3 regions of the Ensifer sp. ENS09 genome follow, and region 3 is predicted to be linked to each of the others. Evidence: predicted binding sites of a transcription regulator. Region 3 holds the regulator's gene; each other region holds the start of a gene.
What was found. The regulator PhoB, encoded in region 3, activates phosphate uptake and scavenging genes when phosphate is short. The targets are predictions, from matches to a motif close to TGTCATNNANCTGTCAT.

Region 1 (4,152 bases), on a different contig from region 3:
AAGCGGTTTCCGGCAATGTCGAGGCGCCCGCTGTTGTCGATGACGCTGACATCGGGGCCCGAGGTGACGTCAGGCGCCTGGCGGCTGAGGCGCCGCAAAACTTCCTCTTCACTCTCGCGACCGCGCTCGGCAAGTCGTTTTGCAAGCACCGGCGTCTCGGCTGTAACAACGACGACGGCGATCTCACCGAAGGCTTCGCGGAACGCCGGCAGGGCACCGCGGCTGCCATTGACGATCGCCGTCATGCCGTCCCTGACATTCCTGAGCACGACGGCGGGGATGCCGTATCTCAGCCCATGCGCATCCCAGAAGACGGCGAAGGCGCCGTCCTTCTGCATCTCGACGAACTCGTCTTCCGAGACGCTTTCATGCACTTCACTGCCGGCATCCGACGGACGGGTGATGACGCGGCGGACGAAATGCACGTCGTGACAATCGGCAAAGTGCCGGGCGGCAAAGCCCATGACGCTGTCCTTGCCGGCGCCGCTCGGTCCGACAACGACGACGAGCGCGCCGCCCTTTTCGGTCGCGCTCATGCGACACGCCGTCCTTCGCGCCAAACGGAGCGCACGACCGGGATGCCTTCTTTGCGGTGCACGCGGGCGATATCGGCGCGAAGGCCAACCGCGATGCGACCGCGGTCATCGAGACCGACGGTGCGCGCCGGCGTCGACGTCACCATGGCGATTGCTTTCGGCAGGTCGACGGCGTCGAGTTCGTCGGAGAGCACGAAGGGGGCGTGAATCAGGCTGAAGGGCACATAGTCCGACGACAGCACGTCGAGCACGCCGCGCTCGGCGAGATCGCGGGCGGCGATGTTGCCGGAGTGCGACTTGCCGCGCACGATGTTCGGCGCACCCATCAGCACGCTGAGACCCGCGCGGTGCGACGCCTCGGCGGCCTCGAAACTCGTCGGGAACTCCGCAAGCTTGATACCGAAGCCGATCGATTCCTCGACGTGGTCGACGGTCGCGTCGTCATGGCTGGCGATCGTGATACCGCGGGCCGCACAGGCCCCGGCGAGCGCGGTGCGGTGCGGACCGGCATACTTTGCCGACAATGCCTGCTGCCGCTCAACGAAGCGCGCGAATTCCTCGTCCGAGAAGCCGCGCTTGGCTTTGTAGTAGAGCGTGTACTGGTCCATCGTCTGGAACTGCCGCTGGCCCGGCGCATGGTCCATCAGCGAGACGAGCTTGACCTGCGGATCGTTCTGGAAGTCCTCGTAGTGATCGAGCACGTCGGACGTTGAAACTTCGCAGCGCAGGTGGATCAGGTGATCGGCGCGAAGGCGACCCTCTTCCTTGGCCTGGGCCAGCGCGTCGGCCATGCTGCGCATCTCGCCCTTCTGGAAGCCGCCATCCTCGTCGGAGCCAAGACGCAGGCAGTCGAAGACCGTGGTGATGCCGGAGGTGACCACCTGTGCGTCATGGGCCTGGATTGCCGCGATCTTCAGCCAGCGCACGCCTGGGCGCGGCGAGTAGTGGGCTTCGAGGTGGTCGGTGTGCAGCTCGATGAGGCCGGGGATCAGATAGTCGCCTTCAAAGTCCTCGCCGCTGGCAACCGTGCCCTCGGAAATGTCGGCAATCTTGCCGTCGCGGATCAGCACCGAACCATCGAGGATGCTATCCTCGAGGACGATGCGGGCGTTGGTCAAAACCTGTTCTTTGCTCATCTCATGCGATCTTTCGTTGGGTGTCGCTGCCGAGCGGCAGCAGGGAGCGGACAGTAAAGGGTGCGCCGCGCTCCGGTTCGACGAAAAGCGCGACTGACGTAACGTGAAGCGGCTTGCCGATATGTTCGGCAAAGGTGGTTTCGAGCGCGGTACGCATCACGCCGCTGGTTTCCGTGGGCACCGGGCCGGTCAAGGTCAGGTGGAACTGGAACTCTTCGAAAACATAAGGATACCCCCATTCTCTGAGGTAGCGTCTCTGTCGTTCCGGCAGGCTGTTTGGATTGCGGCGGGCAAAGTCGGCGTCCGACAGCGGCGCACGGAACGGGTCGAAGCGGTGGACGGCGTCTTCAGCCAAATCCTGCAAGTCGGCGCAAGGCGCGGACGGCACGAGAGCGAAGAACGGGCCCAACTGGTGCAGCACGATCTCGGGGACCTCGAACGGGTCGAGGTCGGCGGCAAAGCACTCGAAAATACTTAGAAGCTCGCCTTCGTCCCGACCTTCGGCAAGTTCGAAAGGCGCTTTCAGCGTGCCGTGAAAACCGTAGCGCCGAGGGTCGGCCGTCAGTGCGCGTTGCGTCTCTTCGTCAATCCCGGCGATTGTCGGAAGCGTGAGGTCTTCGCTGGTAAAGGCGTCGCGCCCCAGCCAACGGGAGGCGACCTGCGACAGCCGGCTGTCCGCCGGCGGCGCGAAATAGATGGCATAACGCACGGTCTTCACTTTCTTGTAGCGACCGGCCCGCCTGGGCGGCGGGTCGATTGTTTGCGGGATGCGATGCGCAGCTAGCCGATTTCCATGACAACATCATGATGGCGGACACGCAAATGCTTGGCTGTCGTCAATGTGCCTTGCTGCCCATCAGGCGCGAACGGCACGCGTTCGAGATGCTGTCGAAAATAAAGACAACCAGCAAGATCAGAAGCACCATATAGGCGACATTTTCCCAATCGGAATTGGTACGCATCGCTTCCCAGAGTTTGAGGCCGATGCCGCCGGCGCCGACGGCGCCGATGATCGTTGCCGAACGGGTGTTCGATTCCCAGAAATAGAGCGCCTGGCTGGCAAAGACCGGCAACACCTGCGGAAGCACGCCGAAGCGTTGCACCGCAAGCGGCGTCGCTCCGACCGATTTCACGCCCTCGCGCTGCTTGTCGTCGATGTTTTCCAGCGCTTCGGAGTAGAGTTTTCCGAGTGTGCCGGTGTCGGTGAAAAAGATCGCCGAGATGCCGGCAAGCGGTCCGGGGCCGAACGCGCGGGTGAAGAACAGTGCCCAGATGAACATGTCCACCGATCGCAGGAAGTCGAAGAAGCGCTTGACCATCTGGTTGGTCAGGAAGCTCGGGGTGATGTTGCGGGCGGCCAGGAAGCAGAGCGGGAAGGCGATCAGCGACGCAAAGAGCGTGCCGACGAAGGCCATAACGACGGTCTGTAGCAGCTTCGTCCAGACGTCGAGATGCTGCCACTCGGCATTATAGAGGATGTTGTTCCAGGCAAGCGACAGGTTGGAACGGGCCGGATCGATGCGCTCGCCGGAGGCGATGAGCGAGGCGACCTCGCCGTAGCTTTTGCCGAAGAAGGGCGAGTTGGTGTCGAAGAGGAAGTTCGCCCAACCGAAGAAGCGGTTTCGGACGGAAACCTCGTCGCCTTCGACTTCCGCCCAGCCGGTGGCGCCGAAGGCAAGCACGATCTTTTCACCTGGCCGCTTCTGCGTCGCCCAGGCCGGAAGTGCGCCTTGCGGCCGCACCGTGTCGGCGCCGTCGACGGCCATGACAAGCGTGTCGCCACCATGGGTCGCCTTTACCAGGCCATCGGCGATCTCGATCCTGGTCGAGCGGTTGTAGGTGACGACGACGCGCGTCAGGACTTCTTCCGTCCGGGTTTCGACACGCGCTTCCGCCTCAGGCGTTGTAGTGGAACCCAAGGCCGAGCCGGGCGTCATGAAGCTGAAGGACGAACTGGCCTTCGGCTTTGCTGTCTGTGTCGTCGATGCCGGTATCTCGACTTTGCGGGTCACCGTCTCCTTGTCGAGTTCCACCCAGTCAGGATCGGGATTGGGGCCAAGCGGCGAATTGCGCTGATAGTTGAGGCTCATCGTCCGGTCCGGGGCGACGTGGATCTCGGGGCGCACCTCGTAGGAAACCCAGTCGGCAAGGTAGGTCCCTGCAATGCCCCAGTTGGCGTTGCCGAGCACTTGGCCGATCGAGAAGAACCACCAGCTGAAAATGAGATAGACGATGACGCCGCCGGTGATTGCGGCCGTGCGCACGCGCTGCGAGGTCGAGGATTTCAGGAGCTCGGGATGGCGGCTCGCGATCGCGTCCATTTCCATCGGGTTCAATCGTGTGGTCGTGGTCATGGTGCGCACCTACTGGGCAAGCTGGAAGGCCTGCTCGCCAACAAGGCGGCGGCGAAGCCAGGCGGAAAACTGGTCGACGGCGAAAATGGTCGCAAACAGCAGGAGAACAATTGCAAGGGTCTTGGC
Region 2 (4,152 bases), on a different contig from region 3:
GCCGCCCACCGGAAGCAGCTTCGGATAGAAGCCGCCCTTGGCGCCAACGGGCACGATAACGGCGTTCTTCACCTGCTGCGCCTTGACGAGGCCGAGCACTTCCGTGCGGTAGTCCTGGGCGCGGTCCGACCAGCGAAGGCCGCCGCGGGCGACCTTGCCGAAGCGCAGGTGCACGCCCTCGACCTCGGTGCCGTAGACGAAGATTTCGCGGAACGGATGCGGTTCCGGTAGGCCGTCGAGCTGCTTCGGGTCCAGCTTGAAGGCGAGGACCGCGCGCGGCTTGCCGTCGGCGTCATGCTGGAAGTAGTTGGTCCGGAGCGTTGCTTCGATCGCGTTGACGTAGCGTCGCAGAATCCGGTCCTCGTCGAGGCTCGGAACGGCCGAGAGCGCGTCCTCGATCGCCGACAGCAGCGCGTTGCACTTCTTGGCGCGCGGCTTTTCCTCGAGCTTCGGATCCATGCGGGTCACGAACAGCTTGAAGATGTCGGCGGCAATCGCCGGATACTTGTTCAGCGTGTCGGCGATATAGCCCTGCGAGTAGGTGATGCCGGCCTGGCGCAGATAGCGGGCATAGGCGCGCAACACCGTCACCTCACGGGCGTTGAGGCCCGCAAGCAGGACCAGCCGGTTGAAGTTGTCGTCCTCGGTCGTGCCGTTCCAGGCGGCCAGGAACGCTTCTTCGAGCGCCGGTCCGGATTTTTCAAGGTTCAGCGCGTGGCCGTCACGATGTATCAGTTCCATGTCGTGGAGCACGACCTTGCGCTTCTCTTCGCCATGGGCGTTGACGCCGATGTCGTAGGTCTGTTCGCTGATCACTCGGAAGCCGAGGTTTTCAAGCAAGGGCACGCGGCGCGACAGCGACACGGGTTCGCTGGCGTGGAAGATCTTGAGCTCGGCGGTATCGGCCCGCGAAACGGTACGGGGATAGTGATAGAACTCGATCCGGATCGGATCCGGGCCCTTGCACGCCGCGATGTCGGCCAGATCGGCATAGGCTTCGGCCGGCGTGAAGAACGACTGGTAGGCATTGTCGACATCGAGTTCGATGCCGTCCTTGCGGGCAAGCAGGTCGAACCGGTCGATCCAGCGGGTGACGATGCCGCGAACCGCCTCTTCGAGCTTTGCCTGCGGAATGCGCGGCGTCTTGCCGGCGGAGCGGCCGATAATGAAGTGGACGCGGGCAAGGCCGCCTTCCGGGAAGGCCGGGTAGTAGGCGGAGACGCGGCCGTCATAGACCGTCTTCAGATAGTCGCCGATCTTTTCGCGAACATCCGAATCGTACTGCTCGCGCGGCACGAAGACGATGACCGACACGAAGCGGTCGAAATGGTCGATACGCGGCAGCACGCGGATGCGCGGCCGATCGCCGAGCTCGTTGATCTGTTCGCAGAAGGCGGCCAGCAGGCCGACATCGATCTGGAACAGGTCGTCGCGCGGATAGGATTCCAGCGTGTTGGCCAGCATCTTGCCGGAATGGCTTTGCGGATCATAACCGAAGTGATCGACGATCTTTTCGATCTTGTGGCGCAGAAGCGGAATTTCAGCCGCCTGGCGGGTGTAAGCCGAGGAGGTGAACAGGCCGACGATGCGCAACTCGCCAGCGACGTTGCCATCGGCGTCGAAGCGCTTGACGCCGATGTAGTCCATGTAGGCGCGGCGATGGACGACCGACTTGACGTTGGCCTTGGTGACGATCAGGAAATCGGGGCCATCGAGGAAGGCGAGAATTTCAGGTGTGGTCAGCACCGCGTCCTTGCCCTGGCGCAGAACGCGCACATCCGGGTTGGAGAGGATGCCGAGGCCCCTGCCCTTGCCGCGTTCGACGGCTGCCTTCTCGCCCTTGCCCGAGTAGGTGTATTCGCGCATGCCGAGGAAGGTGAAGTTGTTGTCTCGCAGCCAGCGAAGGAAGGCGAGCGCCTCGTCGCGATCGCTCTTCTTGCGCGTCGCGTTGTAGGTTTCGAGTTCCGACATGGCCTGATCGAGCAAGGTCGTCATCGCCGGCCAGTCGTGCACGGTCTGGTGGACCTGCTCCAGCACGTCGCGGATGCGGTTGCTGAGCTGCTCCGCCTCGACGGGCGCAAGCTTGGTCAGGTGGATCTGGATATGGCTGACGCGGTGCGACGGATCGCTTTCCTCTTCCGGATCGAAGAGCTTTGCCGGCTTGCCCGGTTCCTTGACCAGGATGGGATGGATCGCGAGGTGAATGTCACGGTGGGTGCTGGTGATTTCCCCCATGACCGAGTCATAGAGGAACGGCATGTTGCGTTCGGTTACGGCGATGACCGATACCTCGGTACCACCCGGCACGATGCCGGCGACGGCTTCGACCGAAACCTGCGGCTTGCCGCCATCCCAGCGGGCGAGTTCACGAGCCGCATGGGCTGCGGTCAGCGCCAGCATGTCCGCCGAATAGAGATCGAGGTCATCGTTGCTGGCCCCACCGAAGAGGATCTCCGGCGCCAGCGCCTCGACGCCCAGTTTGATGGCGGCCGCCTTCGCTGCGTCGATGTGTCTGTCCCGCTTCGGATTGTATTTCACGCCCATGAAGTCTCTCCCATTCATGATAGGCCAAACCCTATCAGAACCATGGCTAATGGCGACCGCTTTTTACGCTGATTTCGGCAAAATCGAGCCCAAAATCGGAGAATTTCACGTGAAAACAGCTTAAATCCATTTAAATCGAAGGTAATTTCGCGAAAATTGCTCGAAAATCGAAGAAAAAGCACGAAAACGCCAGAGGCTTCTCCGGAGCCTATCTGCCATCGGCTGTTGACAGGGCGGTGACAGTCGGGTGAACAGAGTTTCGAGATCGTAGGATTGGACTGGTCGATGCCCGAAATGCCTTCCCTGCCCGGCGCCGTCATCGTCATCTCGAGCCATGTCGTGCGCGGCAAGGTGGGCAACAGGGCCGTGGTCTTCGCGCTGGAGACCCTGGGGCATCCGGTCTGGGCCCTGCCGACCGTCATCCTCCCCTGGCATCCGGGTCATGGCCCCTCGACGCGGATCGCCATTTCCGATCAGGATTTCGGGGCGGTGATCGATGACCTTATTGCAGCACCCTGGGCCGGAGAGGTGCGCGCCGTGCTTTCGGGCTACCTCGGCTCGGCGGGACAGGCGGAAGCCGTGGCGCGGCTGGTGACGGCGCTGAAGGAGCGCGATCCCAAGCTGATCTATGCCTGCGACCCCGTGGTCGGCGATGCCGGTGGTCTCTATTTGCCGGAAACCACGGCGGTTGCCATTCGCGACCGCCTGCTGCCGCTTGCAAATCTTGCGACCCCGAACCGCTACGAGCTTGCCTGGCTCGCTGGCGCGACGCTGGAGACGAACACGGCGATCCTCGACGCGGCGCTCGGCCTCGGTCCGGCCCGCGTGCTGGTCACGTCCGCCGTACCGATGATGAGCGGCGGGACCGGCAATCTCTTTCTTTCGGGCAACCACGCGCTGCTTGCCGAACATCGTCTGGTCGAAAACCCGCCGAACGGCACGGGTGACCTGTTGGCGGCGGTGTTTCTCGCCCGGATCCTTGAAGGACTCTCAGAGGAACGCGCCTTGCAGATGGCGACGGCGAGCGTATTTGAGATCATCGCGCGGAGCGTCAAGCGCGGCGCAGATGAATTGACCATCGAGCAGGACGCGTCGAGCCTCTCGACGCCCATGGCGATGGTGCAGATGCGCCGGCTGGTTCATCCGAATCAGATGCGGCGCAAGTGAAGAAGCTGTTCACGGACCGCCACCCTATGGCATCGTGGATTGAATTTTAGATCGCGATCATTTTCATGACGGAGGTGCGGGTGGGCGAAAGCCGGCCATGCCGCCTTGAAGCACGAGCGGAGCAATCGATGGACAAGCAGCAGCAGCGTTTTCCGGACTATCTTCTGAACGGCTACCACAATTTCATGAACGGTCGCTTCAGCGAACAGCAGAAACGCTACAAGGCGCTGGCGGAAACCGGGCAAAAGCCGAAGACAATGGTCATTGCCTGTTGCGACTCGCGCGCTGCGCCGGAAACGATCTTCGACAGCGGCCCTGGCGAACTCTTTGTCGTGCGCAACGTCGCCAATCTCATGCCGCCCTACGAGCCGGATGGGCACTACCACTCGACTTCGGCGGCGCTGGAGTTCGCCGTACAGTCGCTGCGCGTCAGCGACATCG
Region 3 (4,152 bases):
ACCCTTGGCGACCGCCATGATATCCGGACGGATATCGGCCCATTCATAGGCAAACAGCTTGCCGGTGCGGCCGACGCCGGTTTGAACCTCGTCGAGGATCAGGAGCAGGCCGAACTCGTCGCAGAGCGCGCGCAGTTCCTGCATGAACTCCTTGGTCGCCGGGCGGATGCCGCCCTCGCCCTGGATCGGCTCGATCAGGATCGCTGCAGTTTCCTCTGTGATCGCATTCTTCACGGCAGCGATATCGCCGAACGGGACCTGGTAGAAGCCCGGCGCCTTCGGCCCGAAACCTTCGATGTACTTCTGCTGACCGCCGGCGGCGATCGTCGCGATCGTGCGGCCGTGGAAGGCGCCTTCGAAGGTGATGACATGGAACTTCTCCGGGTGACCCTTGGAGAAGTGGTAACGCCGTGCCGTCTTGATGGCGCATTCCAGCGCTTCCGCACCCGAATTGGTGAAGAACACCTTGTCGGCAAAGGTCACCGCGGTCAGCCGGCGACCGAGGCTTTCCTGGCCCGCAATCTCATAGAGGTTGGACAGATGCCAAACCTTGTCGGCCTGCGCCTTCAGCGCGTCGACGAGGTGGGGATGCGCGTGGCCGAGCGAGTTCACGGCAACGCCGGCACCGAAATCGAGATAACGCGTGCCGTCTTCAGCGATCAGCCAGGCGCCCTCTCCTCGCTCGAAACGCAACGGCGCGCGCATGTAGGTATCGTAAAGCGGCGTTGTTGCAGTCATGCGAGGCTCTCCTTCACTCCAGATCGACATCGATCCCGCGCCTCACGCGGGCCGATAAAAATCAAAAATGCCGCCTTTCGGCGGCGCAGGCACTATTCCCATTTCGCGGTGCAATGTCAACAAAACCAAGCCTTGCAGCGCAACATGAAGGGTCGATTCCTGGCAGCAGAAAAATCGTCCGGGAGGGCTTGCAAAAATGCAACGCTGGCCGAGCAAGTTGGGGAAAACTACGAAATCGATTCGGCCTGATTCCCGGGACTCTTGCCACAGAGTCCAGCGGTCAGTACGTTAACATTCAATTACTAGACGCATGCGGCGGACCTAGTCACCAAAAGAGTTATCGCGTTTGCAACCCCGGGGCTCAGCCGGGGTGCGGTGAGGGATTCTGCCATCCCCAACGCTGAGAACGGAGAGTGCAGAAATGAACTGGACTGACGAGCGGGTGGAGAAACTGAAGAAGCTTTGGTCCGAGGGCCTGAGCGCAAGCCAGATCGCGGCACAGCTCGGCGGCGTCAGCCGTAACGCTGTCATCGGCAAGGTTCACCGCCTGAGCCTGCCGGGTCGCGCCAAGGCCGGTGGCAGCACCACGACGGCGGCCCGTCCGAAGCGCCCGACTTCGGCACCGCGCGCGCCGAACTACGCTTCGCGCGTTTCGACCCGCCCGGTTGCACGCGCGGCCGGCGCTGTCGTTCTCAAGGAAGAAATCGAAGTCGATCTCGTTGCCGAGCAGGATTTCAGCACCCGGACCGACGTTGTCGTGCCGATGTCGCGCCGCCTCGAGCTGACCCAGCTCACCGAGCGCACCTGCAAGTGGCCGATCGGCGACCCGCTGAAGGAAGAGTTTCACTTCTGCGGCAACGATTCCCCGGAAGCCTCGCCTTACTGCACCTTCCATGCGCGGCTGGCCTACCAGCCGTCGGGGGAGCGCCGCAGGGCCCGCTAAGAAGCCGGACAGCATCAACAAAAAAAGGGGCCGATCGGCCCCTTTTTTTGTTGGCGACTTTCAGACCGCTCAGCTTTCGAGCGAATAGCCGGCGCCGCGAACGGTGCGGATGACGTCGGGCATGTTCGAGAAGTTCAGAGCCTTACGCAGACGACCGACATGCACGTCGACGGTGCGCTCGTCGACATAGATGTCATGCCCCCAGACGCCATCCAGAAGCTGCGAGCGAGAGAAGACGCGGCCCGGCGAGGACATCAGGAACTCCAGAAGACGGAACTCGGTCGGGCCGAGGCGCACTTCGCGGCTGCGGCGATGAACGCGGTGGGTCTCGCGGTCGAGTTCGATGTCGCCGCAGCGAAGCAGAGTCGAGAGCACCTCGGGCTTTGCCCGGCGCAGCATCGCCTTGACGCGCGCCATCAGCTCCGGCGTCGAGAAGGGCTTGACCACATAGTCGTCGGCGCCGGTCGCCAAACCCCGGACGCGCTCGCTTTCCTCGCCGCGCGCCGTCAGCATGATGATCGGCAGACGTTCGGTCTCCGGACGCTGGCGCAGCCGACGGCAAAGTTCAATGCCGGAAACACCGGGCAGCATCCAGTCGAGGATAAGCAGGTCGGGCAGCCGCTCCTGAAGCCGGATCTCCGCCTCGTCGCCCCTGAGGATCGTGTCGACGTCGAAGCCTTCGGCTTCCAGATTGTAACGCAGCAGAACGCTCAGCGCCTCTTCGTCTTCGACTACGGCGATTTTTGGCAACATCAGGTAACGTCTCCTTACCGCGGGCGGCCTTTGGGCTCATCGGCCCGGCCGGCGCTCAGACACTCTAAATCTGGAGCACATCCGCCGATTTCAAAGGCGGGGCGAAAACCGCGTGCTTCAGATACAGGAACTCGGGGCCGCGACCGAAGCCGCGACCGGATCAGATTTCAAAGGGCATGCATGCTTGCGGCGCGCTTGGCGCTCAGTCGTTGACCGAGCCCAGCGTCGACGTGGTGTCATCCTTCGGACGCTCGCCTTCCGGCTGGGCGCCCGTCGCCATGTAATAGATCGTCTCAGCGATATTGGTCGCATGGTCGCCGATGCGCTCGATGTTCTTGGCGCAGAACAGAAGATGCGTGCAGGGCGTGATGTTGCGCGGATCTTCCATCATGTAGGTCAAGAGCTCGCGGAACAGCGAGGTGTAGATCGCATCGATCTCCTCGTCGCGCTCGCGGATGCTGTTGGCCTTCTCAGGCGAGCGCGAAGCGTAGACGTCGAGCACCTCCTTGAGCTGGACGAGAGCAAGCTCTGCCAGGTGCTCCAGGCCGCGGGCGAGCTTGCGCGGAATGCCGGATCCGGCAACCGCGATCACGCGCTTGGCGGTGTTCTTGCCAAGGTCGCCGACGCGTTCCAGATCGGAGGCGATGCGGATCGACCCCATGATCTCGCGCAGGTCGGCGGCGACCGGCTGGCGCTTGGCGATGGTGACGATCGCCTTCTCGCCGATCTGGCGCTCGGCGTCGTCGAGAACGGTGTCGTCCGAGATCACCTTCTGTGCGAGAGCGAGGTCGGAATTGACCAGCGCGCGAACGGATTCGGCGACCATCTGCTCGGCGAGACCGCCCATCTCCGAGATGCGGCGCGTCAGGTACTTCAGTTCTTCGTCATAGGCGGACATGATATGCATGGACATGATCGTCGATCCTTACGGGCGCTTTGCAGTTACTGTTGCAGCCTTATGCGGCCTCAGCCGAAGCGGCCCATGATGTAATCCTGGGTGCGCTGGTCATCCGGATTGGTGAACATCTTGTCGGTGTCGTTCTCCTCGACGAGATTGCCGAGGTGGAACATGGCGGTGCGCTGCGAAACGCGGGCGGCCTGCTGCATCGAATGGGTCACGATGACGATCGTGAAGTTCGTGCGCAGTTCGTGGATGAGCTCTTCAACCTTGGCCGTCGCGATCGGATCAAGCGCAGAGCAGGGCTCGTCCATCAGGATGACTTCCGGGCTGACGGCGACCGCACGGGCGATGCAGAGGCGCTGCTGCTGACCACCGGAAAGGCCAGTGCCCGGCTCCTGCAGACGATCCTTTACCTCGTTCCACAGACCGGCCTTCTGCAGGCTGGTCTCGACCACTTCGTCAAAATCGGCCTTGGTGCGGGCAAGTCCGTGGATGCGCGGACCGTAGGCGACGTTGTCGTAGATCGACTTCGGGAACGGGTTCGGCTTCTGGAAGACCATGCCGACGCGGGCGCGCAGTTCGACGACGTCGATCGTCGGGTCATAGATGTCGTCCTCGTCGAGCGTGATCTTGCCGGTGACGCGGCAGTTCTCGATCGTGTCGTTCATGCGGTTCAGCGTGCGCAGGAAGGTCGACTTGCCGCAACCCGAAGGACCGATCAGCGCCGTGACGGTGTTCTCGCGGATGTTGAGGTTGACGTCGAAAAGCGCGCGCTTCTCGCCGTAGTAGACCGACACATCCTTGCCGATCATCTTGT

Region 1: the regulator PhoB is predicted to act here: its motif matches at 2,466-2,482, upstream of IB267_RS22885 (DUF1045 domain-containing protein).
Region 2: the regulator PhoB is predicted to act here: its motif matches at 2,770-2,786, upstream of IB267_RS32195 (NAD-glutamate dehydrogenase).

The regions. Positions count from the first base shown of each region.
Region 1 is NZ_JACVBP010000004.1:547,210-551,361, forward strand. Features, by position in the region: gene phnN (phosphonate metabolism protein/1,5-bisphosphokinase (PRPP-forming) PhnN) at 1-536, opposite strand, end outside; gene IB267_RS22880 (alpha-D-ribose 1-methylphosphonate 5-triphosphate diphosphatase) at 533-1,672, opposite strand; gene IB267_RS22885 (DUF1045 domain-containing protein) at 1,674-2,381, opposite strand; gene phnE (phosphonate ABC transporter, permease protein PhnE) at 2,509-4,026, opposite strand; gene phnE (phosphonate ABC transporter, permease protein PhnE) at 4,036-4,152, opposite strand, start outside.
Region 2 is NZ_JACVBP010000010.1:6,184-10,335, reverse strand. Features, by position in the region: gene IB267_RS32195 (NAD-glutamate dehydrogenase) at 1-2,544, opposite strand, end outside; gene pdxY (pyridoxal kinase PdxY) at 2,830-3,711, shown strand; gene IB267_RS32185 (carbonic anhydrase) at 3,840-4,152, shown strand, end outside.
Region 3 is NZ_JACVBP010000002.1:959,521-963,672, forward strand. Features, by position in the region: gene IB267_RS12760 (aspartate aminotransferase family protein) at 1-738, opposite strand, end outside; gene IB267_RS12765 (GcrA family cell cycle regulator) at 1,160-1,681, shown strand; gene phoB (phosphate regulon transcriptional regulator PhoB) at 1,751-2,434, opposite strand; gene phoU (phosphate signaling complex protein PhoU) at 2,637-3,350, opposite strand; gene pstB (phosphate ABC transporter ATP-binding protein PstB) at 3,401-4,152, opposite strand, start outside.